2 regions of the Rahnella sp. BIGb0236 genome follow, and region 1 is predicted to be linked to the other one. Evidence: predicted binding sites of a transcription regulator. Region 1 holds the regulator's gene; the other holds the start of a gene.
The links. The regulator ArgR, encoded in region 1, controls arginine synthesis, uptake and breakdown. The targets are predictions, from matches to a motif close to ANTGAATAAAAATACANT.
Positions count from the first base shown of each region.

Region 2: a site for ArgR is predicted at 6,500-6,517, ahead of argF (ornithine carbamoyltransferase). Genes of this name have one in related genera too.

Region 1 is NZ_SOAO01000006.1:235,873-251,912, reverse strand. Features, by position in the region: gene EDF78_RS14685 (methyl-accepting chemotaxis protein) at 1-1,083, shown strand, start outside; gene fbp (class 1 fructose-bisphosphatase) at 1,147-2,151, opposite strand; gene mpl (UDP-N-acetylmuramate:L-alanyl-gamma-D-glutamyl-meso-diaminopimelate ligase) at 2,319-3,704, shown strand; gene yhcN (peroxide/acid stress response protein YhcN) at 4,012-4,275, opposite strand; gene yhcN (peroxide/acid stress response protein YhcN) at 4,477-4,740, opposite strand; gene argR (transcriptional regulator ArgR) at 5,182-5,652, opposite strand; gene mdh (malate dehydrogenase) at 6,121-7,059, shown strand; gene EDF78_RS14650 (helix-turn-helix transcriptional regulator) at 7,105-7,377, opposite strand; gene EDF78_RS14645 (DNA-binding protein) at 8,032-8,391, shown strand; gene ispB (octaprenyl diphosphate synthase) at 8,443-9,414, opposite strand; gene rplU (50S ribosomal protein L21) at 9,674-9,985, shown strand; gene rpmA (50S ribosomal protein L27) at 10,004-10,261, shown strand; gene EDF78_RS14625 (DMT family transporter) at 10,347-11,303, shown strand; gene cgtA (Obg family GTPase CgtA) at 11,337-12,509, shown strand; gene pmrB (two-component system sensor histidine kinase PmrB) at 12,582-13,673, opposite strand; gene pmrA (two-component system response regulator PmrA) at 13,670-14,332, opposite strand; gene dacB (serine-type D-Ala-D-Ala carboxypeptidase) at 14,353-15,786, opposite strand.
Region 2 is NZ_SOAO01000005.1:356,028-372,067, reverse strand. Features, by position in the region: gene EDF78_RS13310 (circularly permuted type 2 ATP-grasp protein) at 1-580, opposite strand, end outside; gene ridA (2-iminobutanoate/2-iminopropanoate deaminase) at 789-1,175, opposite strand; gene pyrI (aspartate carbamoyltransferase regulatory subunit) at 1,231-1,695, opposite strand; gene pyrB (aspartate carbamoyltransferase) at 1,715-2,650, opposite strand; gene EDF78_RS13290 (YhcH/YjgK/YiaL family protein) at 3,032-3,508, shown strand; gene EDF78_RS13285 (sugar phosphorylase) at 3,483-5,285, opposite strand; gene argF (ornithine carbamoyltransferase) at 5,461-6,468, opposite strand; gene rraB (ribonuclease E inhibitor RraB) at 6,637-7,062, shown strand; gene EDF78_RS13270 (glycoside-pentoside-hexuronide (GPH):cation symporter) at 7,263-8,693, shown strand; gene EDF78_RS13265 (glycoside hydrolase 43 family protein) at 8,707-10,266, shown strand; gene EDF78_RS13260 (6-phospho-beta-glucosidase) at 10,305-11,738, opposite strand; gene EDF78_RS13255 (PTS transporter subunit EIIC) at 11,795-13,327, opposite strand; gene EDF78_RS13250 (MurR/RpiR family transcriptional regulator) at 13,475-14,215, opposite strand; gene EDF78_RS13245 (GNAT family N-acetyltransferase) at 14,260-14,763, opposite strand; gene EDF78_RS13240 (DUF898 family protein) at 15,023-16,040, shown strand, end outside.

The sequences.
Region 1 (16,040 bases):
GACAAAGCACTGGCGGATTTCCGTGCCTATGCGGTCGATAACACCAATAAGCGCATCGATCAGGCGCGCGCCAATGCACGTATCCAGCTGACCGTGATTGCCGTGGGTTTCCTCATCGCGCTGATTATTGCCGTACTGGCCTGGTTCGCCTTGCAGAAAATCATTATGCATCCGCTGACCTTCTCCATTGCGCAGCTGGAATATATCGCCAAAGGCGATCTGACGCATGACATCGACGATTCCCGCAATAACGAAATGGGGCGTCTGCTGAAAGCAATGAAGCAAATGCAGGATTCGCTGGCGCTGTCTGTGGGTCGTGTGCGTGATGCAGGCAACCAGATTGATGTCGGTTCCCGCGAACTGGCCGCCGGTAACGTGCATCTGGCGCAACGGACGGAAGAATCCGCCGCGTCGCTGGAAGAAACTGCCGCGAGTATGGAGCAACTGACGTCCACCGTTCGCATGAATGCGGCAAACTCCGAACAGGCCAATCAGCTGGCGCAAAGCGTGTCAGTGATTGCTGACAAGGGCAGCGAAGTGGTGCATCGGGTCATGGATAAAATGCAGGGTATTACGGACAGCTCGAAACGCATTGGTGACATTATTACCGTTATCGATGGCATCGCTTTCCAGACCAATATTCTGGCGCTGAATGCGGCGGTCGAAGCAGCGCGTGCCGGTGAGCAGGGACGTGGTTTTGCGGTGGTCGCGGGCGAAGTGCGCAGTCTGGCGCAACGCAGTGCACAATCAGCCAAAGAAATTAAAGAACTGATCGTCGATTCAGAAGCCCGCGTGTCCGAAGGTTCGGATATGGTGAAATCGGCGGCGGACACCATGCTGGAGATCTCCGGCGAAGTGACGCGCGTGACCAGCCTGATGCGCGAGATTTCCATCGCGACGACCGAGCAGACGCACGGTATCGAACAGGTCAATGTGGCCATTACGCAGATGGATCAGGTGGCGCAGCAAAATGCCGCACTGGTTGAACAGGCAACGGCGGCCACGCGTTCGCTGGAAGAGCAGGCGCAACTGCTGGCGGAAAGTATGGCGGTGTTTAAACTCAACCGCGCTGACTCGTTCTGAAAAGGTCTGTCTGAGCTGTAAAATATGAAAAAGGTGGCTCAGAAAGCCACCTTTTTCATTTATTTACTCGTCAGGGAACTGAGCAATAAAGCGTTCTGCATCTTCAACCATTGAACTGTTGCCCACAAAGAATGGCGCACGTTCATGCAGTTTCTGCGGAATGATGTCCAGAATACGGTTTTTCCCGTCGCTGGCTTTACCGCCAGCCTGCTCGGCGAGGAACGCCATCGGGTTGCATTCATACAGCAGACGCAGTTTACCGTTCGGATGACTGGCGGTGCTTGGATAGATATAAATGCCGCCTTTCAGCAGGTTACGGTGGAAATCTGCCACCAGTGAACCGATGTAACGGGAAGTGTAAGGACGTTGCGTGGCTTCATCCTGCTCCTGGCAATACTTAATGTATTTTTTTACGCCCAGCGGGAATTTGATGTAGTTGCCTTCGTTGATCGAGTACATGTTGCCCTTTTTAGGGAAGCAGACTTTTTCGTGAGAAAGGCAGAAGACGCCAAGGGAAGGATCGTAGGTAAAGGCATGAACGCCAGCACCGGTGGTGTAAACCAGCATGGTCGACGAACCGTACACCACATAACCTGCAGCTACCTGGCGGTTCCCCGGTTGCAGGAAGTCTGCTTCAGTGACCGGCTGGCCCAGCGGCGTGGTACGGCGGTAAATCGAGAAAATTGTTCCGACGGAGACGTTAACGTCGATGTTTGAGGAGCCATCCAGCGGATCCATCAAAATCACGTATTTTGCATTTTCCGCACGTTCACCTTCGAAAATGACAATCTCATCTTCTTCTTCTGACGCGATACCGGCAATTTCCCCACGCGCCTTCATGGCGGCTTTTAGTTTTTCATTCGCGTACAGATCGAGTTTCATCTGCACTTCACCCTGCACATTTTCTGCGCCACTGGTGCCCAGAATATCGACCAGACCCGCTTTGTTGATGTCGCGGTGAATGATTTTAGCGCCGAGTTTTATTGCTGAAAGCAACGCTGTCAGTTCACCGGTTGCATGTGGAAAATCTTGCTGCTTCTCAACAATAAATTCGCCTAACGTTTTCATGACACTTTCCCTGAATCGAGGATAGATAACGGTACGTTAATAAAAATTTCACAAGAGCGTGAGCAGTTTAGCCCAAATATATGGACGAATCATAGGCAAATCCATTTCTTCTGGAGGATTCTGAGCGGTAGAATAGCGGCTGACTTACAGGCATTAATGGAAAATATATGCGCATTCATATTCTTGGGATTTGCGGCACGTTTATGGGCGGGCTGGCGATGCTGGCACGTGCACAAGGGCATCAGGTAACCGGTTCGGACGACAACGTTTATCCACCGATGAGTACGCTGCTGGAAAATCAGGGGATCGACCTGATCCAGGGTTACGATCCTGCCCAATTAGATCCTCAGCCCGATCTGGTGATCATCGGTAACGCGATGACGCGCGGTAATCCTTGCGTCGAGGCCGTGCTGGAACAGGGGATCCCTTATGTCTCCGGCCCGCAGTGGCTGCATGATCATGTTCTGCCAGAGCGCTGGGTGATCGCCGTTGCGGGTACGCACGGTAAAACCACCACCGCCGGCATGGTGACGTGGATCCTCGAAGCCTGTGGTTATGAACCGGGTTACGTCATTGGCGGCGTGCCGGGCAATTTCGAGGTTTCTGCGCGTCTGGGTAACAGCCCGTTTATGGTGCTGGAAGCCGATGAGTACGACTGTGCCTTCTTTGATAAGCGATCCAAATTCGTTCATTACAGCCCGCGCACCCTGATCCTCAATAACCTTGAGTTTGATCACGCGGATATCTTTGATGATCTGAAAGCGATCCAGAAACAGTTCCACCATCTGGTGCGTCTGGTGCCGGGTAAAGGCAAGATCATTCTGCCTGAGCATGACACGCCACTGAAACAAGTGATGGCAATGGGATGCTGGAGCGAGCAGGAATTTGCGGGTGAGGCGGAAAATTGTGCGTGGGATGCGAAGAAACTGACGCCGGACGCCAGCTCGTTCGAGGTTTATCTGCACGGTGAAGTTGTCGGGCAGGTGAACTGGAATCTGGTCGGCGAACACAACATGCATAACGGGCTGATGGCGATTGCCGCGGCACGTCATGTCGGCGTGAAGCCGGAAGATGCCTGCAAAGCGCTGGGTGATTTCATCAATGCCCGTCGCCGTCTCGAACTGCGCGGCGTGGAAAATGATGTCAGCGTCTATGACGATTTTGCCCATCACCCGACGGCGATTCTGGCGACGCTTTCAGCCTTACGCAGCAAAGTCGGCGGCACCGCACGTATTCTGGCCGTGCTCGAACCGCGCTCCAATACCATGAAAATGGGCATGAGCAAAAATGAACTGGCGCCTTCGCTGGGGCGCGCCGATGAAGTCTTCCTGTTACAGCCGCAACACATTCCGTGGCAGGTGGCGGAAGTGGCGGAACACTGCATCCAGCCCGCACACTGGAGTGCAGACGTCGATTCACTGGTGGATATGGTGATTAAAGCGTCCCTGCCGGGCGACCATATTCTGGTGATGAGCAATGGTGGCTTCGGCGGTATTCATGGAAAACTGCTGGCGGCACTGGCAGCGAAAGCCGACGCGGCACAACAGATTTAAAACAGCATGCCATGAATGAGAAGCACAGCGCAGGCTGTGCTTTTTTTTGCGTTTCTGGCGGGATGGGTGAAATCTCACGCAAAAAAAAGCCCTCAAAAATTGAGGGCCAAAGGGTGTCGTCGGACAGGACGACGAGGGTATCGTTAGCAAGAGAGTACGGCAGTGGCAGTGTCTGCTCTCTTTCCAGCCTCAACAGCGCCATTTATTTTCGCTGTTTCGTTTCTTCAATCAGTGGCTGTTGAAACCCGGTAACGCTAATTCAATGAATACTCAAACAGTGGCCCGGTTACGGGACTCCCCGGAAATCTTACTGATAGATTTCTGCGGTTGCGTGATAGGCACCGTCGTTATGGGCCTCGATCACGCGGAATGATTTTGCACCTTTAGCATCGGCTTTATCAGACAGTTGCTGGCGGATATCGGTTGGCGCACCGTCAACACCGCTGACGCTGATCACGCCCATTGGTTGCAGGTTTTCTGCCTGTTGATTAGTGATCAGGTTGGCCGCTGAGGCGCCAAAAGACACAGCAGACAGCAGGCTAAGGGCAGCAATAGTTGTAATGATTTTCATGATAATTTCCTGAATTCGCAGACGTTGGTGCATTTTTTCAGAGAGCAACGTCGGTTGAGATTTGGATTCATCAGGACTGTGATATCGGGGTTCAGGCGCGCGTAAAGCGGGCGGGAACGTGATGAGGCAGCGACAAATCCGTCTTATTGCGCAATGCGCGGGCCCGAGTCATTCAGGCCCTTCGCTTCGTTTACCTGAGACTTATTGGTAAATTTCCGCAGTAGCGTGGTAGTTACCTTCTTCACGTACTTCGATCACGCGGAAGGCTTTGGCACCCTGTGCATCGGCTTTATCAGACAGTGCCTGACGGATATCAGAAGGGGCACCGGCAACGCCGCTGACGCTGATCATACCGCGTGGTTGCATATTTGCTGCTTGTTCCTGACTAACAGGTTGTGCTGCAAAAGCGCCAAATGACAGTGCAGAGAGAATGCTTAATGTTGCGATTGTAGTTTTAACGTTCATGATTTTGACCTCGTCGATTTTATTATGTTGGTAATGTCCGGTGCTTCACACCACGGAAATGAGTATACATCTAGTCACTCTAAATATTAATAGTTTGCTAATAGTTATTTGGGTGGTTATCTGTGTCCTATTTGTATTTTTAATAACTAAAAGGAATAAAGAATGGCTATTAAGTGTTCTTTTTGTGTTAATTTTTCGTAAAATCAATAGATTGAGTGAATTTGACTATTTGTGCTCATTTTTGCAGTGAATCACATCGTTGAAATATTTATGTGACGGGAATGTGCGTGTTGTGAAGATCGTTAACAGTGGATCTGACGTGTCTGACGGCATTGAGGGACATAAAAGAAGGGAAGGGCGGAAGAGGAATGAGGCCAGAAACGTGATTCTTCTGACCTCAGGCACAGAATGAAAGCGTGAGGACGGGCAAAATAACTGAGATTACAGTTCCTGCTCAAACAAACTCAGGATCGCATCATGGAGTTGTTTGACGCTAAAGCCGCGTGCAGGCGTGGTGAAGATCGTATCGTCACCGGCGATGGTGCCGAGGATCCCTTCGGATTTCCCCAAAGAATCGAGCAAACGCGCGATCAGCTGTGCGGCACCCGGACTGGTTCTGATCACCACAACGGCGTCGTTATAATCAATATCCAGGACCAGATTTTTCAGCGGACTGGTTGTTGTCGGCACACCAATTTCAGCCGGCAGACAGTACACCATTTCCATTTTGGCATTACGGGTTCTTACGGCACCGAACTTGGTCAGCATCCGTGAGACTTTTGACTGATTGATATTTTCGAAACCGTCATCCTGAAGTGCGACCACAATTTCGCCCTGAGAACTGAATTTCTCTTCCTTCAAAAGCGCCTTGAAGGCTTTGATCAAATCTTCCTGTTTAGCAGGATTACGCATTTTGCACCCTGGTCTCTGTATCGTTGTTGGGTTGATTATGCAGATAATTGCATTTTTATGCAACACGGGTCAACGACGCAGATCGCGAATTCTGCATCCAGCAAGGAATGTCAGCGTCATGCTTTACAGCGGCAGGTAATGAATATGCCAAAATTGTGCATTGCCTGTTACTTCGGGTGCGCAACGGGCGGTTTGGCTGATGATCTCGATTCAGCTCTCACATTGGAGCGAATTTAACCATTTATTAACCTGGTGGGTTTTGTGGTGCTACTTTTAATGGTGTAGCTTCCCGACAAAAAGCCATAAAAGACAGTAAAAAGGTGACGTTAGAGAGTTTATTTACTTTCTAAACGACCCACCTCAGATTCTCTGCAAGTGAGCGATTGTTTTTAACAGCATAAGTGATTAAGGTCACACTAAAAATAAATCCACGACACTTATAAGTTAATGATAAAAAAGGAGTATAGGATGAAAGTTGCAGTTCTAGGTGCTGCGGGCGGTATCGGTCAGGCCCTCGCACTTCTGCTCAAGACCCAGCTACCTTCCGGTTCCGAACTCTCATTATATGATATCGCGCCGGTTACTCCGGGTGTCGCCGTCGATCTCAGTCATATCCCGACTGCGGTCAACATTAAAGGGTTCTGTGGTGAGGATGCCACCCCGGCGCTGGAAGGCGCTGATATCGTCCTGATTTCCGCAGGTGTGGCGCGTAAGCCGGGAATGGATCGCTCCGATCTTTTTAACGTAAACGCCGGGATCGTCCGCAATCTGATCCAACAGGTTGCCACGACGTGTCCAAAAGCCTGCATTGGTGTGATCACCAACCCGGTCAATACCACTGTGGCGATCGCGGCTGAAGTCCTGAAGAACGCGGGCGTATACGATAAAAACAAACTGTTTGGCGTCACCACGCTGGACGCCATTCGCTCAAATACTTTTGTGGCTGAACTTAAGGGTAAACAACCCGAAGCGATCGACGTGCCGGTGATTGGCGGCCATTCCGGCGTGACCATTCTGCCTTTATTGTCTCAGATCCCGGATGTGTCATTCAGTGAAAGCGAAATCGCTGCGCTGACCAAACGTATTCAGAACGCCGGAACGGAAGTGGTGGAAGCCAAAGCCGGTGGCGGTTCTGCGACCCTGTCGATGGGTCAGGCTGCGGCGCGTTTCGGTTTATCGCTGGTACGTGCCATGCAAGGCGAAAGCAATGTTGTGGAATGTGCCTATGTGGAAGGTAAAGGCGAATATGCTCGATTCTTCGCCCAGCCCGTCCTGTTAGGTAAAAATGGTATCGCAGAGCTCATCGATATTGGCAAGCTCAGCGCCTTTGAACAGCAGTCACTGGATTCAATGCTGGATATCCTGCGTAAAGATATCGAGCTGGGTGAACAGTTTATTAATCACTGATTTTTGCAATAAAGCCGCCGGATACCTGGCGGCTTTTGCTTTCTGCTAATCGTGTTTTTCTCCTGGTACGCGGCAACGGCGCTCAATAATCTGAAACGTTTTCGGGTCATAGTAACGGCTTGGCCAGATAAGCGAAGGGTGTATGCCCAGCGCGCCTGCAATCAGGATTTCGCCTTTCGGCCATGGTCGTGATAGCGCATTAGAAAGTGTGGAAGAACTCAGCCCCGCAGAGCGTGATACCGCTGCAAGCGTGGTGCCTTTTTTTCTCAGTGCGGCAATGATGTCCGCCTGATGCCAGTCCTCAGTCCTTATCGTCATGATGTCATCCTTATCAAAATGGGTTTCACTCGTTCATTTTTAAAATATCGGTTATGAGATCTTTTTCTCCATTTATATATATTCCATCAATGTTTCCTAAAAATCTTCATCTGCCTTATTTAGAAAATACCTTCTTCTTTTAATTAAGACAAACAAGTAAATTAATTTTGATTTTTGTGATTCATGACTATGTATCATTATTTTTTTGAACAAAATTAAAATGAACCCTTTAATGACATGCTGTTTTTTCGATCAAATGCATTTTCTATATCAATGAGTTATCTTTTATTGTGTTCTTTCAATAATGTTTAACGACGCTGTTTTTTCTGATTTAAAGTGGGGTTGTCTGTTTCTTGTTGTTTTATAAGGGGTTTTAATTTAATCTTCTTTTGAAATTTTTATTTCTTTCTGAATAATGGTTTTTAATGAACTCATCAGCGTGTTGATAAACATTATTCATGGAAGCTTTTAAATACAGCTGTAGACTCATTCCTGAAAATTGAATATCTTCTTTCTGTTAATAGACGTTTCTCTAACTGGCTCGTGTTAATCTCCTTTTTAAATAAATACGCATTTATAGAAAGTAGCGGGATTAACGACATAGATTTATAACAACGATCTTTCTTATGGGTATGTAAGAAAACAAGGAATGTTATGAAAAAAGAGTGGTTTGCAGCAAAGGAATTAATTGGAAAGCAAGGTCTCCCGACGTCTACACAAGGTGTGCATGGAATGGCTCGCAGGTTATGCTGGATTAAACGTCGCAGAAGAGGTGTACAAGGGCGCGCGGTGGAATATCACATCGACAGTTTGCCTGGAAATACCGCGGCGACGTTGGCGATGAATGAACATTCCGCGGAGTATGTGTATACGTCTCATCAGGATCCGCTGGCGATCTGGATCGAAAGTTATAAGCAGTTGAAGGAACCTGAACGGGAAACGATGATCTCGTTTATTGTGCGGGAAGGGGTATCGGAAATACTGAACAGGTTACGTAAGCCTGACGAGACCTAGCTGATGAAACCCTGTCGTGCCTGCGAATATCTGCAAGCACGACAGGAAGCATCAGAAATCGCGTTTTACAGCCATATGCGCCAGACCTTCCAGCGCAGCACGATAATCTGATTCCGGCAGCACCTGAAGCGCCTGTATGGCTTTATCGGCTTCTTGCTCAGCACGCTGGCGGGTATAGGTCAGAGACCCCCACTGATGCATGGCGGCAAGGACCGGTTCAAGTAAATGGCGACCATTACCTTCTTCGATAGCTTTACGGATCATGGCAGATTGCTCAGCGTCACCATGTTGCATCGCATGCAACAGGGGCAATGTCGGTTTCCCTTCATCAAGGTCATCGCCGGTGTTTTTGCCTAAGGTTTCACCATCCGCGTCATAATCGAGTAAGTCATCAATCAGCTGGAACGCGGTGCCCAGATAACGGCCGTAATCCTGCAACGCGGCGATCTGCTCACTGTTCCCGCCAGCCAGCATGGCAGAGGCTTGCGATGCGGCTTCAAACAGACGCGCGGTTTTGCTGTAGATCACCTGCAAATAGCTTTCTTCGGTAATGTCCGGGTCATTGCAGTTAATTAATTGCTGCACTTCCCCTTCGGCGATCACATTCACCGCTTTGGCCATGAGGGCCAGGACAGGCAGTGATTCCAGATCCGTCATCATCTGGAAGGCGCGGGTGTAGATAAAGTCACCAACCAGCACGCTGGCAGCGTTGCCAAATGCAGCATTCGCTGTGGCTTTCCCACGGCGCATATCTGATTCGTCAACCACATCATCATGAAGCAGCGTCGCGGTATGAATAAACTCAATCAGCGCGGCGACTTTTATGTGTTTATCACCTTCATAGGATAGTGCTTTGGCGGCCAGTACTGCTATCATCGGGCGGATACGTTTGCCGCCGCCACTGATGATGTAATATCCCAGTTGATTGATGAGAGAAACCTCTGAATTCAACTGTTCAAGGATGGATGCGTTCACTGCAGCCATATCGTCCTGGGTAAGATCAATAATCTGTTCTAGGTTCATTGTGTTTTTTCAGCTGTTGTTCTCTTCACCGCAATGAGGTCTGGCTCACATTGGCACATGGCGCTAACTGTAAAGGGGATTGTACTTGAAAAACAGTGTAGATAAATGACAACGGAAGAACTGCGCTTTTTTTCTTCTTTTGTGGTCATTGTGCTCTTGTCTTATGCTGATTTTTTGCGTAGAATTCGCGCCCTATTGTGAATATTTATAGCGCCCTCTGGACTATACAAAGTTGAGTGCGCGGAAAGCGGAGTTTTATATGTACGCGGTTTTCCAAAGTGGTGGTAAACAACACCGTGTCAGCGAAGGACAGACTATTCGTCTGGAGAAGCTGGACGTTGCAACTGGCGAAGCTATCGAATTCGATCAGGTTCTGATGATTGCAAACGGTGAAGAAATCAATATCGGCCTGCCTTTAGTGGCTGGCGGTGTAATCAAAGCTGAAGTCGTTGCTCACGGTCGTGGCGAAAAGGTCAAAATCGTTAAGTTTCGTCGTCGTAAACACTATCGTAAGCAGCAGGGCCACCGTCAGTGGTTCACTGACGTTAAAATCACCGGCATCAGCGCTTAAGATTAGGAGAGCGGAACAATGGCACACAAAAAGGCTGGCGGCTCCACACGTAACGGTCGCGATTCAGAAGCTAAACGTCTGGGCGTAAAACGCTTTGGCGGCGAAGCAGTACTGGCAGGCAGCATCATCGTTCGTCAGCGCGGCACTAAATTCCACGCTGGTATCAACGTGGGTTGCGGCAAGGACCACACTCTGTTTGCTTTGGCTGACGGTAAAGTCAAGTTCGAAGTTAAAGGCCCGAAAAACCGTAAGTACATCAGCATCGAAGCTGAATAAGTTTTTCGCGTCTTAGTAAATAGATGTAAGCCCCGCAATTCGTTGCGGGGCTTTTTACATTCTGGTTAGCCCATTCTGGCGGGATATGGACACGAAATCGCAGGCACCCATCGGTATTCTGTTAGCACTGATCACTGCGATGAGTTGGGGGTCTTTACCCATTGCCATGAAGCAAGTGCTGGTGGTGATGGATCCCTTTACCGTAGTTTGGTATCGGTTTTCAATGGCTGCGGTGGTGCTGGGGTGTATTCTGGCTGCGAAACGCAGACTGCCACCTAAAGCGATTTTTCACCGTCCGCGCTGGATGATCTTAGTGCTGATTGCGACCTGTGGATTGCTGGGGAATTTTGTCCTTTTCAGTTCTTCCCTGCAATTTCTCAGCCCGACGGCGTCGCAGGTCATCGGCCAGCTGTCTCCTGTCGGTATGATGGTAGCCAGCGTGATCATCCTGAAAGAAAGGATGCGGGTTACGCAGGTCATTGGCGCCAGTATGTTATTTTTCGGGCTGATATTATTTTTCAATACCAGCCTGATTGAGATATTTACCCGACTGACGGATTACACCCTGGGTGTGATTTTTGGTGTCGGGGCAGCAACGGTTTGGGTGATTTACGGCGTGGCGCAAAAGGTTCTGCTCCGCCAACTGGCTTCACCGCAAATCCTGTTTTTGCTGTACACTTTATGTTCTATCGCATTGCTCCCGCTGGCCAGCCCGGCGGTGCTTTCACAGCTCAGCGGCTGGCAGTTTGCCTGTCTGTTGTTTTGCGGCGCGAATACCTTAGTAGGATATGGCGCCTTAGCGGAAGCGATGGCGAGATGGCAGGCGGCTCAGGTCAGTGCTTTAGTGACACTTACCCCGCTGTTTACCCTGCTATTTTCAGATTTATTGGCACTTGCCTGGCCTGACTTTTTTGCTGCACCAGTGCTTAATTTCATTGGTTATCTTGGGGCATTTGTGGTGGTGGCGGGTGCAATGTTTTCCGCAATTGGCCATCGATGGTGGCCACGTCGGACAGAGCAAAACCTGGTAGCTAAACTTTAGCTGCCCGGCGAATGATTTACGGAGACGGTACAAATGAAGTTTGTTGATGAAGCCACGATTCTGGTTGTGGCCGGTGATGGCGGTAACGGGTGCGTCAGCTTCCGCCGCGAAAAATACATTCCACGTGGCGGTCCTGACGGCGGTGACGGTGGCGATGGCGGCGATGTTTACCTGCTTGCTGATGAAAACCTCAATACGCTGATCGATTTCCGCTTTGTGAAATCTTATCGTGCTGAGCGCGGTACTAACGGTCAGAGCAGCGACTGTACCGGTAAACGCGGTAAAGATATCACCATTAAAGTGCCTGTCGGAACGCGTGTTCTTGACCAGAGCACCGGCGAAGTTCTGGCCGATATGACCCAAAACGGTCAGATTAATATGGTGGCTAAAGGCGGTTTCCACGGGCTGGGTAACACCCGCTTCAAATCATCCGTGAACCGTTCACCACGCCAGAAAACCATGGGCACCAAAGGTGAAGAGCGCGATATCGCTCTTGAACTGATGTTGTTAGCCGACGTGGGTATGCTGGGTCTGCCGAATGCCGGTAAATCGACGTTTATCCGTTCCGTATCTGCGGCAAAACCAAAGGTTGCGGATTATCCGTTTACCACACTGGTTCCAAGCCTGGGTGTGGTGCGTATGGATCACGAGCAGAGCTTTGTGGTTGCTGACATCCCGGGTCTGATCGAAGGGGCTTCTGAAGGCGCGGGCCTCGGTATCCGCTTCCTGAAACACCTTGAGCGCTGCCGCGTTCTGTTGCACCTGATTGATATTGCTCCGATCGATGAATCTGATCCGATCGAAAACGCCAAAGTGATCATCAACGAGTTGCAACAATACAACGCCAAGCTGGCCGAAAAGCCGCGCTGGTTAGTGTTCAACAAAGTTGATTTGATTGAGAAAGAAGAAGCGGAAACACGTGCTAAAGCGATCGCTGAAGCTCTGGGCTGGGAAGGTAATTATTATCTGATCTCCGCAGCTAACCGTGAAGGCGTTAATGCCCTGTGCTGGGACGTGATGAAATTCATCAACGAAAACCCTAAACACATGGCGATTGAAGAAGCGGCACCAGAGAAAGTTGAGTTCATGTGGGATGACTATCACCGTGAACAACTGGCTGAAGTGGAAGCTGAAGCTGATGACGACTGGGATGATGACTGGGACGAAGATGATGACGAAGGTGTCGAAATCATCTACGAACGTTAATCCCTGACATTCGCGTTCCATCGCTAAACAAAAGGCTGCCTCTGGCAGCCTTTTTGCTTTCTGTGACCCGCGTTAACGGGTGTCGGGGGAAAGTGTCAGTGAGCTTTGCAGCGCGACATCCGGCAGCCAGCATTGTGCGCTAAGCCCCGTGTGACCACTGCGGTTACGCAATGTCAGCGTACCACCATGCAGATGGGCAATCCGCACCACAATATTCAGGCCCAGACCGCTGCCACCATAACGCTGGTCGACACGCTTGAAAGCCTGCGTCAGTTCACTGGCTTTGGTTTCATCAATACCCGGGCCAGCGTCGTCAATCTGGATAAGAAAACCCTTTTCCTGCGGCGCAATCGACAGGGTGATGTCGCTGTTTTCCGGACCATAGCGGTAAGCATTTTCCACCAGATTGCGCACCATCAGCCTCAGCAGCACCGCATCGCCCTGAATTTCAGCCCGGGGCGGCAGGTGTATTTGCAAGTTCTGGCCGCGTTCACTGAGCATTTCACCCAGTTCTTCTTTGAGCGGTTCAATGACGTTATTGACCATGTCAACCTGCTGATATTCGCCTTTAGCAAAATTCTGTCCGGCACGGGCGAGCATGAGCAATTGCTCGATGGTATGCATGAGCGAATCGATGCGGCCAATCAGCGTATCGCTGCCTTCCACGCCTTTTTGTTGCATGATTTCCAGATGCAGCCGGACGCCAGCCAGCGGCGTACGCAATTCATGCGCGGCATCGGCGGTAAACAACCGTTCCTGTTGAATGGTGCTGGAGAGGCGCGAAAAAAGCTGATTGAGGGCGTTGGTGACGGCGACGACTTCCCTGATTTCGCTGTTCAGCGGCAGAGGCGAAAGATTGTCGGCCGAGCGGGTTTCCAGTCGTTTTTGTAACTGATTGAGAGGACGAATAATCCAGCTGATTGCCCAGAACGATAACACCAGCGTGATGCTCATCATCAGCAAAGAAGGGGCGATCAGCGAAGCAATGGCTTCAGCAATTTCCTTTTCAACATGCGCGTTGCGGACTTTGGCCGACAGTGTGTCATTCACCAGCAGGTTAATTTGCTCCTGACTTTCATGCCACAGCCAGAAAATACTGGTCAGTTGCGTCACGAACAGGATCAGGGCCAGCATAACCAGCAGGCGGCGACGCATACTGGTCATACGGTCATTTCCAGACGATAGCCGATGCCGCGCACCGTCCTGATCACTTCTTTACCCAGTTTCTTGCGCAGATTATGGACATGCACTTCAAGCGTGTTAGATCCTAAATCATCCTGCCAGGTGTAGAGATCTTGCTGCAGCAACTCGCGGTTGACGGTCTGCCCGGCGCGCATCATCAGGCGTGATAAAATGGCGAATTCTTTTGGCGTGACTTCTACCGGCGCGTCGTCGAGATAGGCTTGTTGCGAGGAAAGATTGATTTTCAGGTTGCCGACGGCGATCAGATTGTCACTTTGTCCCTGATAGCGGCGGATGAGTGCACGAACCCGTGCCTGCAATTCAGCCAACGCGAAAGGTTTAATCAGGTAGTCATCGGCACCCGCGTCCAGTCCATCAACCCGGTCTTCAAGCGCATCACGGGCGGTCAGGATCAGCACGGGCAGGGAAATAGCCTGACGTCGCCACTGACGCAGCAATGTTGCGCCATCTTTATCTGGCAATCCTAAATCAAGGATCACCAGACTGTACTGGCTGGTTTGGATCAGGCTTTGCGCCTCGGCCGCCGTCGCTGCGCAGTCGCAGGCATAATTGTCACTGGTAAGTGCCAGCATTAATCCCTGCCGTAAAAGTTCATCATCTTCAACTATCAGCAGTTTCATCGTCTGGCACTTCTCCGTGTTTAATTATTTTGGTAGATATCCCTGTAAAGACGGCTTTCAAAGCGTACCAGCGGTGCCCGCCGTGTACGTTGATCTTCAGGGGGAACGGCATAGCCTGAGAGGAACTGAACAAAGGCCATACGCTGTCCGCTGGCTGTGGTGATAAAACCGGCAAGGTTATAGACACCTGACAGTGAGCCGGTTTTCGCCGACACTTTGCCGTCCACACCCGCCTCATGAAGACCGCCGCGATACTGCAAGGTGCCGTCATGACCCGCCAGTGGCAGCATCGAGATAAAGTCTAATTCTTTATCATGCTGGGCGATGTACTGAAGCACCTGCATCATGGTGGCAGGAGATAACAAGTCATGGCGTGAAAGACCGGAGCCATCAACCTGAATCGAGTTACCTAAATCCACGCCTGCTTTCTGACGCAAAATCTGACGCACAGCATCTGAACCGGCACGCCATGTTCCCGGCACGCCAAAACGCTGATGACCGATGGTCCGGAAGACGGTATCGGCGATCATGTTGTCCGATTTCTTCAACATCTGGTGAAGCAAATCATGCAGGGGCGCTGACTGTGTTTGTGCGAGAACGGTACCGGCCGGCGTCTGCTGTGTCTGGCGTTTCAGCGTGCCATCAATCTGAATATCTGCCTGCAACAGCTCGTCTTTCAAAATCGCACCGGCATAACTGGCGCCGTCCTGAATGGCGAAGGCTAAGGGTAAAGGCTCGCTGCGCTGGGTCAGGCAACCGGTGAGCGTATAGCGGTTGAATTCCCCGGGAACGACGTCCAGTTCACAGTATTGTGCATCCGGAGAGCCTTTTGCCAGTGTGCGTACTTCACTGAACATATGCACCGGATAGTAAGACGCGACGCGGATAAAGGCGTTTTCATCCGGTTTTGGCGCGCTATACAGTGATACCGAGAAACAGTTGCGGTCAACAATGGCGGCGGCAGGCGGGGCGCTGAAACACTGGGTGATGTCATTCCACGGCCAGCCGGGGGCTTTATCATGGCTGGCGAACACCGAAGTGTTAATCACCACATCCCCCGTGATTTCCTTCACACCCTGCTTTTTCAGCATGGCGACCATATTGCGAATATTCTGGCGTTTCAGCGTCGGATCACCGGAAAAACGCGCCACCAGATCCCCTTTGAGTACACCATCAGAAACGGAGCCCGGGGTTTCAAGGGTCGTCGTGAACCGGAAATCAGGCCCCAACTGTAACAGGGCTGCCAGAGCGGTCAGAATCTTCATCGTACTCGCCGGCAGCGCCATCTGGGTGCCGTGGTAATCGATCACAGGCGCAGGCGCGCCAATTTTCTGTACCAGCACAGCCAGATTCGTGCCGTCTGGCAGATATTCTGTGTAATTTTCGATCTGAGCCGCATTTGTATTCAGAACAAACGCGCATGCTAATCCACTGACAATTCGTAAAAAACGCATTATTTTGAGTAAAGGCTCTGGGTAACGGCAGGATAATGTGGTGCCATACTACGATGCTACGAACCCAGGCGCAACGTGGCTGAAAGTAAACGATGATCCTCAAGGAACTCTACGTTAAAATACGAATCAAATTGCAAAATGATTCCTGGCCTGGTGGCAACCCCGGGTGAGGTTTTTTTTGTTTTTCGCCAGAGAGTCGGTCAGAAGAGCTGGCTTAATTTCTTACCTGATTCAATCAGGACGGTGTTTACCGA
Region 2 (16,040 bases), on a different contig from region 1:
GCTCGGCAAACAGTTCGGGGTATAACCGCATCATCATTTTGCGGTTTTCCATCATGTACGACACGCCGGACGGCGTACGCAGGTTGTCTTCCAGCACGTAATATTCGCCATCGCCGCCGCGCACCATGTCGGTGCCGGCAATGTGCGCGTAGGTATCGCGATGAAGATCAATGCCCTGCATGCACGGCTGATACTGATCGTTGGCCAGCACCTGTTCCGCCGGGACGATCCCCGCTTTGAGGATCTTCTGGTCGTGGTAAATATCGTGCAGAAAAGCATTCAGCGCCTGAACCCGCTGGCGGATCCCGCGATCGAGCATCTGCCATTCGCTGGCCGGAATAATGCGCGGCACGCTGTCGAACGGGATCAGCCGTTCCGCGCCATCATCTTCACCGTAAACATTAAAGGTAATTCCCACCCGATGGAACAACAGCGCGGCTTCCTCTTTTTTGCGCTGAACTGCCTGTTGGTCGGCTTGCTGCAACCACTGCCAGTAGGCCTGATAATGGCTGCGGTGTTTCCCTTCAGCCATTAACATCTCATCAAAAAAGGGTGAATCGGAAAGGTCAATCTTGATCATCATCACCTCACAAACTGGACAGGCCGCAATTGAATCGTTCAATAACAATGAAGATCAGGCATAAAGTGTGCCAGCGTGCAAAACGCAGAGAAAATCAGGGGAAATGAGGCAGGTCTGCTTAATTATAGAGCGATAAAAGGATCCTTTGCCTGAAAACAGGGCAAAAAAAACCAGCCCGCAGGCTGGTCTGGTGCATCACTGGCGCGGATTAACGGCGGACGGCGATGGCTTCGATTTCGATTTTCACGTCTTTTGGCAGACGGGCCACTTCAACGCAAGAACGGGCCGGGAAGGGCGCGTTGTGCTCGGTGAAGAAGGCTTCATACGTGGCGTTAACGGTGGCGAAGTCATTCAGATCTTTCACGAAAACGGTGGTTTTCACGATGTCTGAAACTTTCAGGCCAGCCGCTTCCACGATCGCCTGCACGTTGTCCAGTGACTGACGCGCCTGCGCAGAAATATCGTCAGCGACAGCGCCGGTTTTAGGATCCACAGGGATCTGGCCGGAAGTGATGATCATGCTGCCCAGATCCACGCCCTGAACGTAAGGACCGATAGCGGCAGGGGCGTTTTCAGTGCTGATTTCGCGGGACATAATGTCTCCTGATTTGAGTTAAGGTGAATAAAAAATTATCCCTCAGTATAAAGGGTTAATCGTTGTTCAGCACGACCTGATGCTCAAACTCTTTCTCGCAATATTTGCATTTCAGATGCACACCGTCCGCACGCTGCCTGACCGCAAAGCTGGAATCCACCGGTTCAAAACGGCTGATGCAGTTGCCGTTCGGGCAGCGCAGCACGCCGACAATCCGCTCCGGCAGCGTCGGCATCAGCTTTTTCACCACGTCGTAATTGTCGATGCGGTTGACCGTCGCACGCGGGGCATACACCGCCAGCTGATTAACCTGTTCGTCGGTGAGGAAGGTGTTCTCGATTTTGATGATGTCTTTGCGGCCCAGTTCGCCGGAAGGCAGGTTCAGGCCGACGGTCACGCGCTGTTCGGTCTGGGTAAACTTGAACAGGGACAGTAATTTAAAGCCGACCTGCGCCGGAATATGGTCAATCACCGTGCCGCATTTGATGGCTTCAACCTGAAGTTTATTGTCGTGTGTCATGATCGTGTTCTCCTCAAGTTTACTGTGCAGTGTCTGCGTTCAGGACCAGCGCCAGTAACGCCTGACGCGCAAAAATGCCGTTACCGGCCTGCTGGAAATACCAGGCGTAAGGCGTTTTATCGACATCCGGCGTGATCTCGTCGATACGCGGCAGCGGATGCAGCACTTTCAGGTGCGGCTGGGCATTCGTCAGGTCGGCCGCGCGCAGGATAAACTGCGCTTTCACATTGGCGTATTCCGACGGATCCAGACGCTCTTTTTGTACGCGGGTCATGTACAGAATGTCGATGTCAGACACCACTTCCTCGATGCTGCTGTGCAGGCTGTATTCGATGCCTTTCTCTTCCAGCAGGCTGAGGATGTAGCCCGGCATCGCCAGCGCATCCGGCGCGATAAAGTAGAAACGGTTACCGTTAAATTTCGCCAGCGCCTGCGCCAGGGAATGCACCGTGCGGCCGTATTTCAGGTCGCCGACCATGGCGATTTTGATGTTGTCGAGACGCCCCTGCGTTTCCTGAATGGTGAACAAATCCAGCAGGGTTTGCGTCGGATGCTGGTTCGCGCCGTCGCCTGCGTTGAGCACCGGAATGCCGCCGGAGAATTCGGTCGCCAGACGCGCCGCGCCTTCCTGCGGGTGACGCATCACAATCGCATCGACATAGGTGCTGATAACCGAAATGGTGTCGGCCAGCGTTTCGCCTTTTTTGCCGAGCGAGGTGTTGCTGCTGTCGGAGAAACCGACCACCGAGGCACCCAAACGATGCATGGATGTTTCAAACGACAGACGGGTTCGGGTTGAGGCTTCGAAGAAACAACTGGCGATCACTTTGTGTTTCAGCAATTCAGGCTGCGGGTTGGCTTTCAGGCTGGCAGCGGTATCGAGTACCAGTTCCAGCTCTTCGCGGCTGAGATCGTTGATAGAAATGATGTCTTTCTGATACAGCGGATTGGCCATAGTCATTCTCCTGTTCTTTACGCGTAAAAAATCGGCTACTCAAATTCCGGACAAAAAAAAGCCCCTCAATGAGGGGCTTTCAGTAAAACGGCAATACCACGGAAGAACAACGGCAGCGGGCTGCCTGATGGCACGGTGTTTGGTCGATCATCTGAGCACAAAACGTGGCGATTGTTCATGGGTTCTCCCGGCAAATTGTGGCGCATTATACGCGGGTCATCGACGACATCAAGCGGAAAAACGGCCTGAAGGCAAACGATTGGTATGACGGAAAACGAAGATAAAAACTGTTAACTGGATCAAAGGGTGTCGCCTTCGGGTGCATTATTATGGGCAGACATTGAAACAGTATTTCATTTTCACATTAGCGAAGGGAAAACCATGATAACCGGCAATATCCATCAACTGCATCTCGTCCCTTATCTGCCTGCAGAACTGCGCGAGGCCATTGAATACGTTAAGCAACATATCACTGCGGACACGCCGCTGGGCAAACACGATATCCGTGGCGACGACGCGTTTGTGCTGATTTCCAATGACATGACGGCCCCGATGGCTGAGCGCCGCGCTGAGTTCCATGCGCGTAATCTGGATATCCAGATTATCCTCAACGGCACCGAAGGCATGACATTCAGCAACTTACCGGCCGGTTATATCGATACCGACTGGCTGGAAGATAAAGACATCGCGTTTCTGGCTGCCGGTGAGCAGGAAAAAACCATGATCATGCAGACCGGCGATTTCGTGGTGTTTTATCCGGGCGAAGTGCATAAGCCGCTGTGCGCCGTCGGCGAACCGGCGAACGTGCGTAAAGCGGTAGTGAAAATGAACGTCAGCGCATTGAGCGCTTCACGCTGATTGTGTAGCGTTTTGTCCGCTTGATCAGCTTCATCCGCCAGCGACGCAGCCTGCCGAGACGTTCCGGCGCTTTGAGTTTATGTTTGATCCACACCACCTGCCACGGCTGGAGTCGCATCTGGCCGTTAAACACTTCTCCGCCAATCAGATCTTTCCCTTCCACCGCCAGTTTCAGCATCTGAGAATGATCGCTGATATTGAAAATGCAGCTGATCCGATCTTCGGTTATCGGATCATAACGTTCCATGGCAAACAGCGATTTACCCAGATCGAACACGCGCTGACCGGCCTGCGGTGAAAAAGCCGGATGCTCACGGCGGTGTCTGATCAGGGCCTGTAAACCGTAAAACACGCGCGCACGCAAACCGTCTTGTTTTTCCAGTTCGGCCTCGATAGTCGGCAGATCCAGCTTTTTACGGTTAATACGGCGGTTGATCCCCGACTGATGCATCCCTTCAAGATCGTTCTCGCTGCCCAGCAGGCTGTGGATGTAAATCGCCGGTACGCCGATAAACGACAGCAACAGCGCCTGCGCCGCCAGAAACTTACGGACTTTCAGTTCGGTATCGTCTTCCGGTTCGGTCAGCGCGCTGAGGTAATTGATGTTCAGTTCATACGGCGAATGCGTGCCGTCGCCGTTGTCTTTGTAGGAGACGCGGCCTTCCTTACGCAGCGTTTCCTGCGCCATGAATTTGCGCTCGTCATCGCTGAGGAAGGTTTCTGTCGGGCGTAAACCGATGCCGTCGTGGCTGGCAAGGAAGTTGAAATAAGTGGTGTCAGGATAGCGGGCTTCCGCGTTCAGACTCTGCGCCCATTGCGTGAGCGTGGTGGTGTCCTGACGCAAAAAGGCGTGCAAGGTCAGCGGCGGCAGCGGGAACTGATACACCATGTGCGCTTCATCGCCTTCACCGAAATAGCTGATGTTTTCGTGATGCGGCACGTTGGTTTCGGTGATGATCCGCGTGCCGGGGATCACTTCATCAAGGATCGTCCGCCAGACTTTGATGATGTTATGCGCCTGCGGCATGTGGATACAGCGCGTCCCGGCTTCCTTCCAGATATACCCAATCGCATCGAGGCGGATCGACTGCCCGCCGCTGGCGGCGTACTGCAACAGCACATCGATACTTTCCAGCAGCACCTGCGGATTTTTGAAATTGATATCCACCTGATCTTCACTGAAGGTCGTCCACAGATAGAGTTCGGTGCCGTCGGTTTTGATAAAAGGCGAGAGCAGCGGCGAGGCGCGCGGGCGCACGACACGGCTGTAATCCAGCTCGGGATTCGCGGCGATAAAATAATCTTTGTAATACGGATCGTCGTGCAGATAGCCTTTCATCCACGCGCTTGAGCGGGATATGTGGTTGATCACGCAGTCAAACATCAGGTTGAAATTGTCCGAAAGGTGATGAATGTCGGACCATCCGCCGAGATGTTCGTCGATTTTCCGGTAGTCGATGACGCTGAAACCGTCATCCGAACTGTAGGGGTACATCGGCAGAATATGGATGTCACTGATAATGTCGCGCAGATAAGTGTTGGCGAAGTGATTGAGCGTCGCCAGCGGCGGCTGATCGCCGTGGCGGATGTTATCGCCGTAGGTAATCAGGTAAATGTTGGTGCCATCCACCCAGCGGGTGGTGCGGTGTTTGCCGTAATTCCATTTGTCGGCGAGATGCAGGATTTTTTTCAGCAGGTCGGCGATGTGTTCCCTGGGGTATATCCTGCTCAACAGGCTTTCCAGCCGCAGGACATACTCAAGATTAACTGAGCTCATATCGGTTCCTTCTTACTGCGTTTCTGTTTTTTTGTTGGATACGTTAAAACCAAAGCGCTCTGAAAAGGGTAGCTGAAAATGAGGTCTTCTGACGGGAACAGGCGGGATAAAGTGCAAAACGATGTAAAAACGGAAACGTGCAGGAAGCGGATCCTTTCTGCACGCCGGAGAAAAATCAGAGGTTGCCGAGGGTGGCGACCATCACCGCTTTGATGGTGTGCAGACGGTTTTCTGCCTGATCGAACACCACGCTGTGGCTGGATTCAAACACGTCATCGGTGACTTCCATGCCGCCGTGCAGACCGTATTCTTCCGCCATCTGCTTGCCGAGGGTGGTCTGGTCGTCATGAAACGCAGGCAGACAATGCAGGAATTTCACCTGCGGATTGCCGGTCAGCGCCAGCATCGCGCGGTTGACCTGATAAGGACGCAGCAGAGCGATGCGTTCTTTCCAGGCTTCTTTCGGCTCGCCCATGGACACCCAGACGTCGGTATACAGGAAATCGGCATCCTTCACGCCGGTCGCGATATCTTCCGTCAGGGTGATGCTGCCGCCGTTTTCTTTGGCCAGTTGTTCGCAGGTGGCGACCAGTTCGGCTTCCGGCCAGCAGGCGGAGGGCGCGACCAGACGTAAATCCAGCCCGCACAACGCGGCGGCTTCCAGCAGGGAATTGCCCATATTGTTACGGGTGTCGCCCAGATAGGCCAGACGCATACCTTTCAGCGGTTTGCCCGGCAGATGCTCCTGCATGGTCAGCAGGTCAGCCAGCAACTGGGTCGGGTGGAATTCATCGGTTAAGCCGTTCCACACCGGCACGCCGGCGTATTGCGCCAGAATTTCCACTTTTTCCTGACCATAACCACGATACTGAATACCGTCGTACATCCGGCCAAGGACGCGGGCGGTGTCTTTCATGGATTCTTTATGGCCGATCTGGCTGCCACTTGGGCCGAGATAGGTGACTTTCGCCCCCTGATCGTATGCGGCAACTTCGAAAGAGCATCGGGTGCGGGTTGAGTCTTTTTCGAAGATGAGCGCGATGTTTTTGCCTTGCAGGCTGGCTTTTTCGCTGCCGTTTTTCTTGGCGGCTTTCAGCTCTGCGGAGAGTTTCAGCAGGGACGAAATCTCTGACGGGGTAAAATCCAGTAATCTGAGAAAATGACGTTTACTCAACAAACTCATGATGTCGCTCCATAGCGCGTAAGCATTTCGGATTGAATTTAAATTCAATTTAACTGGATGAATATGCAAATACAACCCCGGCGAGAAAACTTTCTCTTTAATAGTGGAGACGCGCCCTGCGGTGTGTGAAAATAGCGTACAAACGTCACATTGATTGAGGACAGAGATATGGCAAACCGTGAATTGCTTGAAGAACAACGTGAAGAGACTCGCTTAATCATCGAAGAACTGCTGGATGATGGCAGTGATCCTGACGCGCTTTACACCATCGAACACCATTTATCTTCAGAGAAGTTTGAAGTGCTGGAGAAAGCGGCGGTCGAAGCTTTCAAACTGGGTTATGAAGTCACTGACGCTGAAGAGCTGGAAGTGGAAGACGGGTCTGTCGTGATGTGCTGTGACGTGATCAGCGAAATCGCGCTGAAAGCGGAACTGATCGACACTCAGGTTGAGCAACTGATGAATCTGGCCGAAGCCAACGGCGTCAGCTACGACGGCTGGGGCACTTACTTCGAAGGCGATGACGACGAAGAAGGTGAAGACGGCGAAGACGAAGATGTCGTTGATGAAGATGATGACGGAAAACGTCATTAATTTTTTCTGAATCTGAAACAAAAGGGCTGCTGAATAAAGCAGCCTTTTTTATTTCTGTTGCCCCCCCCTCCTTTGTGAGACGCCTCTCGTTTGGTAAATTTCATAAACCATAAGCAAAATATGGTTAAATTCAATACACCTGCCAAAAGTTAACATACCAATTCTGAAAGATATTCTACCTCATGACGTGGAGTCAGATTATGGCAGCCGTAAAGAAATTGTCTGTTATAGAAAAACTCGGTTTTGGTATGGGTGACGCAGCTTGCGGGATTGTTTATTCCTCAGTGACGATGTTTCTGACGTACTTTTATACCGATATCTACGGGCTTTCCGCCGCTGCTGTCGGGGTAATGTTTCTGGTTACGCGCATTCTGGATGCCGTCAGCGATCCGCTAACTGGCATTATCGCGGACCGCGTGAAAACCCGCTGGGGGCATTTTCGTCCGTGGCTGATTTGGTTTGCTATTCCTTATGCCGTGCTGGCAGTGATGACCTTCACCACGCCTGATTTCGGCCATTCCGGAAAACTGCTTTACGCCTACATTACTTATTCATTGCTGATGCTGTGTTACACCTTTATCAATATTCCGTACTGCGCGCTGGGCGGTGTAATTACCACGGATGATAAAGACCGGCTGTCTGCGCAATCCTATCGGTTCACTATTTCTTCCCTGGCAGGTTTACTGGTTTCTGTCGGCACTTTGTGGCTGGTGGATTATTTCGGTAAAGAAAATCTGCAGGCCGGATATCAGGCGACGATGGCAGTAATGGGTGCGATTGCTGTTTGTATGCTGGTGTTCTGTTTTTGTTTCACCAAAGAACGGATCACGGCGGAGGATACCCGTCAGGTATCGGTGTTCAGTGACTTGAAAAATCTGCTGTCGAACGATCAGTGGCGTATTGTCGCCATCATTACCTTTTTCTCCAGCATGGCCGGGGTGATGCGCAGTTCCGCGACATTGTATTACGCGACGTATCTGATGCTGGATAAAGGACAGAGTCTGGTCAGTGGCACGGCGATGAAAAGTACGTTTATCACTACCAGCGTAGTCGGCACGATATTTGGGGCGATAGCGGCGGGGTACTTTGCCAAACGGTTTAGCACGCTGACGATGTTTAAGAATATCAATCTGCTGTTGGTCCTTGCGGGCGTGGTGATGTTTTTTGTCCCGCCGAAATACCTGCCGGTTATTTTTCCACTGTATTTCATCATTGGTTTTTTACACCAGATGTACCAGCCGTTTAAATGGAACATGATGGCTAATGCGGCGGATTATGGTGAGTGGAAAACAGGCCGGCGGATCACCGGGCTGTCTTTTTCCGGCAATCTGTTCGCCTTAAAACTGGGTATGGCTTTTGCGGGGGCATTTGTTGGCTTTTCACTGGGCTGGTTTGGCTATCATGCGGGTGCAGAAACACAGACAGCGCTGGCAACCACCGGCATTATTGGCCTTCTGACCGTTGGGCCTTCAGTGTCGTATCTGATCCTCTATTTCCTGGCTCGTTTCTACAAACTCGATGATGCCACGATGAAGAATATTCAGACCGATCTGGCGAAACGCAGTGGGGATATTGTCCGCGAGCAGGAAAATGAAGCCGGTAATCTGGATCCGGTGATGGTTGTTAAATAAGGGGGAGTTCGATATGGAGATGACTAACCACTCTGGCTGGCATGCCGATTTGGGTGACGGGCATTATCAGAATCCTGTTTTGCATGCAGATTATTCAGACCCGGATATTGTCTGTGTGGGCGACGATATTTACATGGTGGCCTCGAGTTTTAATCATATTCCGGGTCTGCCCGTGCTTCATTCAACCGATCTGGTGAACTGGAAGATTATTAACCATGTTGTGCAGCGGATTAACTATCCGGCCTATGACAGTGTGCAGCCCGGAAAAGGGATCTGGGCGCCGAGTATTCGTTATCACAAGGGCTTGTTCTGGGTGTTTTACAGCATGCCCGATGAAGGCATTTTTATGTCTTACGCCGAAGATCCGGCTAAAGACTGGAGCGAGCCGCATTGTATTAAAGCGGTGAAGGGCTGGATCGACCCTTGTCCGTTCTGGGATGAAGACGGGCGCGCATGGCTGGTTCATGCATTTGCCTATAGCCGTTCCGGGATCAAACATCAGTTACAGCTTTGCGAAATGGCTCCTGACGCAACATCATTGCTCGACCAGGGCCAAATCATTTTTGATGGCGCAGTTTCCCATCCGACCATTGAGGGGCCAAAAGTCTACCGGCGTAATGGTTGGTATTATATTTTTGCGCCTGCCGGAGGCGTCGAAAGTGGCTGGCAGACCGTATTACGCTCCCGCCAGATGAGCGGCCCGTTTGAGGTTCGCGATGTTTTGCATCAGGGCACCTCGAAAGTGAACGGTCCCCACCAGGGTGGCTGGGTGGAACTGAAAAATGGCGAATGTTGGTTTGTTCATTTTCAGGATGCCGCCCACAATGGCCGGATAGTGCATTTGCAGCCCCTGCGCTGGAACCACGACGACTGGCCGGAAATCGGCGAAGAAATGAATGCTGAAGGACTGGGGCAGCCGGTATCCATGTATGTTAAACCCGCCGTCTATCCGCACGGATTGCGATGCGATCCGCAAACGTCGGACAGTTTTGCAGAGGGGCGCTTCGGTCTGCAATGGCAGTGGCAGGCTAACCCGCAACGTGACTGGATTATCCCGTCGCCGGCGGGCCTTAAAGTGGCCTGCCGTCCATTTGGCGCACGGTCTTTATATGACACGCCACAACTGCTTTTGCAGAAATTCCCGGCACCAGAATTCACGGTGACCACACGTTTGGATCCGCATTTTAACCACGACGGTGAGCAAAGTGGTTTGATAATGTATGGCGAAAGATACGGCGCGGTTTCGGTGTGCCAGCAGGAAGGCAAGTGGGTGCTGGTGTTTGACTTCGGGTGGATGAGTGATAAAGGCGTTCTGAGCCAGGAAAGAACCGTGCTGGCGGCACTCATTCGCCATGAGGCGGTGTTCATCAGGGCAGAGGTATTGCAACGTGGCATCTGCCATTTCTTTTTCAGACAGGCCGAAACCGAAGACTGGAAAGCGGTTGCACCTCCATTAGCCATTTCTGCAGGGAAGTGGGTGGGGGCGAAAACCGGCATTTACTCGGCGGCGTCAGAAGTGAATTCTGATACGGGATACGGCGAGTTTTCATATTTCCAGATGAGCGCCCGATAATCCATAAAGCCAGCTCGCGAGAGCTGGCTATCATCTTCTTAAAGTACGTCCCCGTTACTCTCAATCACTTTCTGATACCAGCCGAAACTCTCTTTTTTCGAGCGTGCCATTGTGCCGCTGCCATCATCGTTTTTATCGACGTGAATGAAGCCATAACGTTTGCTGTATTGTCCGGTGGTAAACGACACGCAGTCGATGCAGCCCCACGGCGTATAACCCATCAGATCCACACCGTCTTCCAGCACGGCTTTTTTCATCTGCTCAATGTGCGCTTTCAGATAGGCGATGCGGTAATCGTCATGAATAACGCCATCGTCGCCCGCTTTATCAATCGCACCGAAGCCATTTTCCACAATAAACAGCGGCTTCTGGTAACGCTCGTACAGGATATTCAGGGTGTAGCGCAGACCGACCGGATCAATCTGCCAGCCCCAGTCGGAGGCTTTTACGTGCGGGTTCGGCACGCTGCCCGCAAAGCCGGACAAGCCGTTATCATCACTCGGATTGTGCGCGGAAATGGCGTTGCTCATGTAATAGCTCAGGCCGATGTAATCCGCGCAGCCGTCACGCAGCGCCTGCAAATCGCCGTCTTCCATTTTGATGTTGAAGCCACGGCGTTCCCACTCTTTCAGGGCATAGGCCGGGTAATAACCGCGCATATGCACGTCGCTGAACAGGAAACGTTCGTGCATCGCCTCCACGGAATACATCACGTCGTCCGGATGGCAGGAGAACGGATACAGCGGCACCATGGCGATCATGCAGCCAATCTGGAAATCAGGGTTGATGTCATGGCCGAGTTTCACCACTTTGGCGCTGGCCACGAACTGGTGATGCAGCACCTGATACATGGTTTCTTCCGGATTTTCATGCTCGGTGAACACCACGCCGGAACAGCAATAACCGAACAGCGGGTATTTCCAGTTACGCTGGTTATTGATCTCGTTAAAGGTCATCCAGTATTTCACTTTGCCTTTATAACGCTCCATCACCACCTGACTGAAACGCACAAAGAAATCCACCACCTGACGGTTTTTCCAGCCGCCGTACTCCTTCACCAGATGCCACGGCATTTCAAAGTGGGAAAGGGTGATCACCGGCTCGATATTGTGTTTGAGCAGCTCATCAAACATGTCGTCATAGAATTGCAGACCGGCTTCATTTGGCTGTAATTCGTCACCGTTCGGGAAGATACGCGTCCAGGCAATCGAGGTGCGGAAGCATTTGAAGCCCATCTCAGCGAATAACGCGATGTCTTCTTTGTAGTGCGAGTAGAAATCGACAGCTTCGTGGTTCGGATAGCTGTAACCGTCCAGCACGCCGTCGGTCATCACGCGATCCACGCCGTGCGCGCCGCCGGAAAGGACGTCACAAATGCTGATGCCTTTGCCGCCCTGGTTCCAGCCGCCTTCAACCTGATGCGCCGCAACCGCGCCGCCCCATAAGAAATCTTTTGGTAACTGATGACTCATTCCGTTCTCCCTTGATGCGGGCGGAAACTCCCGCCCGATACACTGTAATTTAAGACTTAATTCATTTCGGCCTGTGTGGCGCGTCGGGTTTCTGCCTGCACTTTTTTGGTCGCGGCAACGTCGGGTTCATCTTTAAATCCGACCAGCCAGGTGAACAGCGCGCCGAGCACAAAGGCTACGGTAATCGACAGCAGGAAACCGAGGAACTGCGGCATGTGGCCTTCTTTGAAGAACACCGGCAGCACGGCGATACCCGGCAGGCAGTAACTCCAGGAAACGGCATTAAAGGAACCGGCAATTGCACCGCCGATACCGCCCGCGACACAGCTGCACAGGAAAGGTTTTTTCAGGCGCAGCGCCACACCGTAAATGGCGGGTTCGGTGATACCGAACAGGCCGGTGACGCCAGCCGACAATGAGATACCTTTCATTTCGCGGCTGCGGGTTTTCAGGTACACGCCGAACATGCTGCCGGTCATCGCGAAGACAGCAGACGCCTGCAGGCCGGTGAAGGTGTCGTAACCCAGTGTGGCGTAGTTGCCAACGGTAACCGGCGTAATGCCCCAGTGAACGCCCAGCGTCACCAGTGGCTGCCAGAACGCACCGACCACGAAACCGGCAATGGTCGGGCTGAGGTGATAGAGGTAGTTGTACACGCCGCCAATCGCGCCACCAATCAGGTTACCGACCGGGCCAAACACCAGCAGGGTCATCGGCACCATAATGGCGATACAGAACATCGGCGTGAACAGGTTACGGATCACCACCGGCAGCACTTTATTGAAGAAGTGTTCGATGTACGACATCGCCCAGACCATCAGAATGATCGGGATAACCGACGCGGTGTAACTGAGGTATTTCACCGGAATGCCGAGAAAATCCAGCGTCGGCGCGGACACCGGAATACCGACCACGTTTTGCAGGATATTGGCGATATCAGGATTGTTCACGGCTTCACGCATCAGTTGCTGCATGGCCGGATCGGCGGAATTGATCGAGGTGATTTTAAACGCCGTCAGCATATTCATGTAATCAGGGCTGATCAGCGCGCAGGCCGTAATCACCGCTGTGAAAGGATTGACGTTGAATTTTTTCGCGGCGGTAAACGCAATCATCACCGGCAGGAAGGTAAACGCCGTCCATGACACAAAGTTGAGAATACGGTAGGTGCCGCTGTTGGCGTCCATAATGCCGACGGCGGCCAGGAAGGAAATAATCCCCTGCAAGATACCGCAGGCGGCCAGCTGATAAAGGAAAGGGGTAAAGATGCTGGAGATCACGTCCATCACGCGGCTGACGATGCCGACATTGGGCGCGGAGACCGGGGCGTTTTCATCAATCTCAATCAGTTTCAGCACCTGCTTATAGGCATCGCTGACATGGTTGCCGATAACGACCTGCATCTGACCGCCGGCCTCAATCACGGTAATCACGCCTTTTACCCGTTTTAATTCTTCTTTATCGACGGCTTTATTATCTTTAAGAACGAAACGTAATCGGGTGGCACAATGTGTGACGCTAATCACATTATTATCGCCGCCAATATATTTAACAATATCCTGAGCTGTTTGAGCGTAATCAATGGCCATTATTTATTATTCTCCTGCGGGTATACAGAGGTGAGCTTTTTTGTTTTTTTACTCGTTGGCAGGAGTGTAGCAAAAGAAAGGGTATTGTCACGATATAACAAAAAACAGGTTGGGTGATTTGTTACATCTTAAAAACACCCTGTTTTTTCATTGCGCTGTGTCACGTTTTATTAAAGGTAATTTTTTTCCGATGGTCTCAATAATATAAAGTACCGGGATCTGAGTGGTAATATTGTATTCCCCCTCAAGCACAATTTGCGGCATGTGATAGGAGATGTTGAGGTCTGCCATCCGCGCCAGTGTTGAGGTCTCACTGTTGGTCAGGCTGATGATCTTGCAATTGTGCTGACTGAACTGGGTGGCGAAACGCAGCACTTCTTCCGTTTCACCGGAAACAGAAAGAATAATCGCAATGGCGTCTTTATACATGTCGCTGTTGATCGGAAAATAAGGGTCATCAATAAAGGTGCTGAATTTACCGACGTTAGAGAAAAAACGTGCGCTGTATTTTCCTAATGAACCCGATGTCCCGACGCCGACAAATATAATGCGTTGCGCCCCGGAAATCTGGCGGGCCGCGTTATCTAATAATTCATCGAACTCGCTGTTATTAATACTTTTAAAATAACTGATGATCTCGCTGATCCCAAAAGACACCGGCGGTTTTTCTTCATGTTCTAAAAACAGTTTAAAACGGATACGAAACTCGGAGTAACCGTCGCAGTCCATTTTCTTGCAAAAGCGCAGAACGGTTGTCGTTGAGACGCCCGCCGCATCCGCCAGTTCACGAATGGTCATGTACATCACTTTATCGCCGTTTTTGACGATGTAGTTGTAAACCGTCAGCTCCAGTTCGTTTAACGCTGAAATGGCTTTATGTGTGAACATTCAGATGCCTGTTTGCAAAGAGCTAATAAAGAACGAAAACGGTGTCAGAGATGTTTTAACATCGTCACTTCACAATCGACATGGCCGGTGTTGCCAAGTGCGCTGTCAATGTGGTGGAAACCCAGACGCTCATACAGGGCGATGGCCTGAGTCAGGCTGGCGGTGGTTTCCAGATAGCAGCGGCCAAAACCCTGCTGGCGCGCATGTTCAATGGCCTGTAATGCCAGACGTTTTGCCAGCCCCTGACCGCGCAGCGCAGGCATGAAATACATCTTCTGCAATTCACAGAGATCGTTATCCGCACCGGATAACGGCGCAACACCGCCGCCGCCCGCGACCACACCATCAAGTTCCACCACCCAGTAAGCACAGCGCGGCTGACTGTAGGTTTCAAACAGGTGATCCAGATTGGGATCAGCCACGGTATAGCCTTTATCGGCGGTCAGGCCAAATTCGGCAGAAACGTGGCGGATCACGTTGGCGATGGCAGCATTATCTTCATGGCGGATCGGGCGCACCAACACGCTGACAGGCAGGGAGGTCGTCATGTTACTCACTCAGTTTCTATAACAGGCAATCAAACAGACCGTTTTAATACCATTTTAGGGCGTGCCGATGCAACGCCGCAGGCGTTCTCCGGCGGTTTTACTTAACTCAAATGAGAACTTTTTTCATTGGCAGACGCAATAATCCATTGCCTGAAAGTACAGGTACATGATTAAATCTTCATCGTTACACAATGTGCTATGCCCCTTTCTTTATTTTAAGAAAGGCGGTTTCCCATTCCTTTCAGGACGAAAGATAAAAATGTCAGATAATAATCAATTCAACGATAACCTTCATCAGGTTCGTTTTCATGGCAAGGGCGGAGAATATTTCGCAATATGGCTGGTTAATGCATTATTAACCATCATCACTCTGGGGATTTATTCGGCATGGGCGACCGTTCGCCGTCGTCGTTATTTCCTGGGAAATACCGAAATTAATGGCGACCGGTTTGATTATCACGCCAAACCCATTCAGATATTGAAAGGGCGTTTGCTGGTGGTGGGCGGTATTATCGTTTTCTATATTCTGGCTGCAATATTACCGCAACTGGCATTGCTCATCGCGCTGGCCTTCCTCGCGTTGTTGCCGTGGGTGGTGATCCGCAGCTGGCGTTATAACGCGATCATGACCAGTTACCGTGGCGTGCGTTTTAACTATCACTGCAAAGTCGGGCGTGCTTACTGGACAATGTATCTGTGTCCGATTCTGTTAATGCTGGCGCTGTATATTCCGATCACGGCCGTGGTATTAATTGCCGTTCAGATGGCCAGTATCAGCGCGATCCTGATCAGTGTGGTGTTAGTGGCGGTGGCATTGGTACCGGGCGTGGCTGCGGTGCAGGGTATTATCAGCGCCATGACTCACGACCTGTATGTGAATAATCTCTTTTTCGGAAATACCGCTTTCCGCGCTGATCTGAAAAAAGCGGCGTTTATTAAATACAGCCTGCTGGGCATTGTTTTATTCCTGCCTTTCCTGATCGTCGCCCTGTGGCTGATGGGTTCATTCTTCACCACGCTCTTACAAATGGCGTATATGGGCGGCATGTCTGAGGACATGGCGGGTGCGATGCTGCTGAGCAACTTATTCAGCTTCATCCTGGCCTTCGTCATTATGTTTGTCGGCGCACTGGTCGTGGCGAGCTATCAGGTGGTCGCGGTGCGTAATTACGTCTTTAACCAGACGCAAATCGGTGACCGCGTCAGACTGCGCTCTTCCATGAAAACCGCCTCTTATCTTGGCCTGCTGTTCACCAATGCCTTGATTGTGGTGTTTT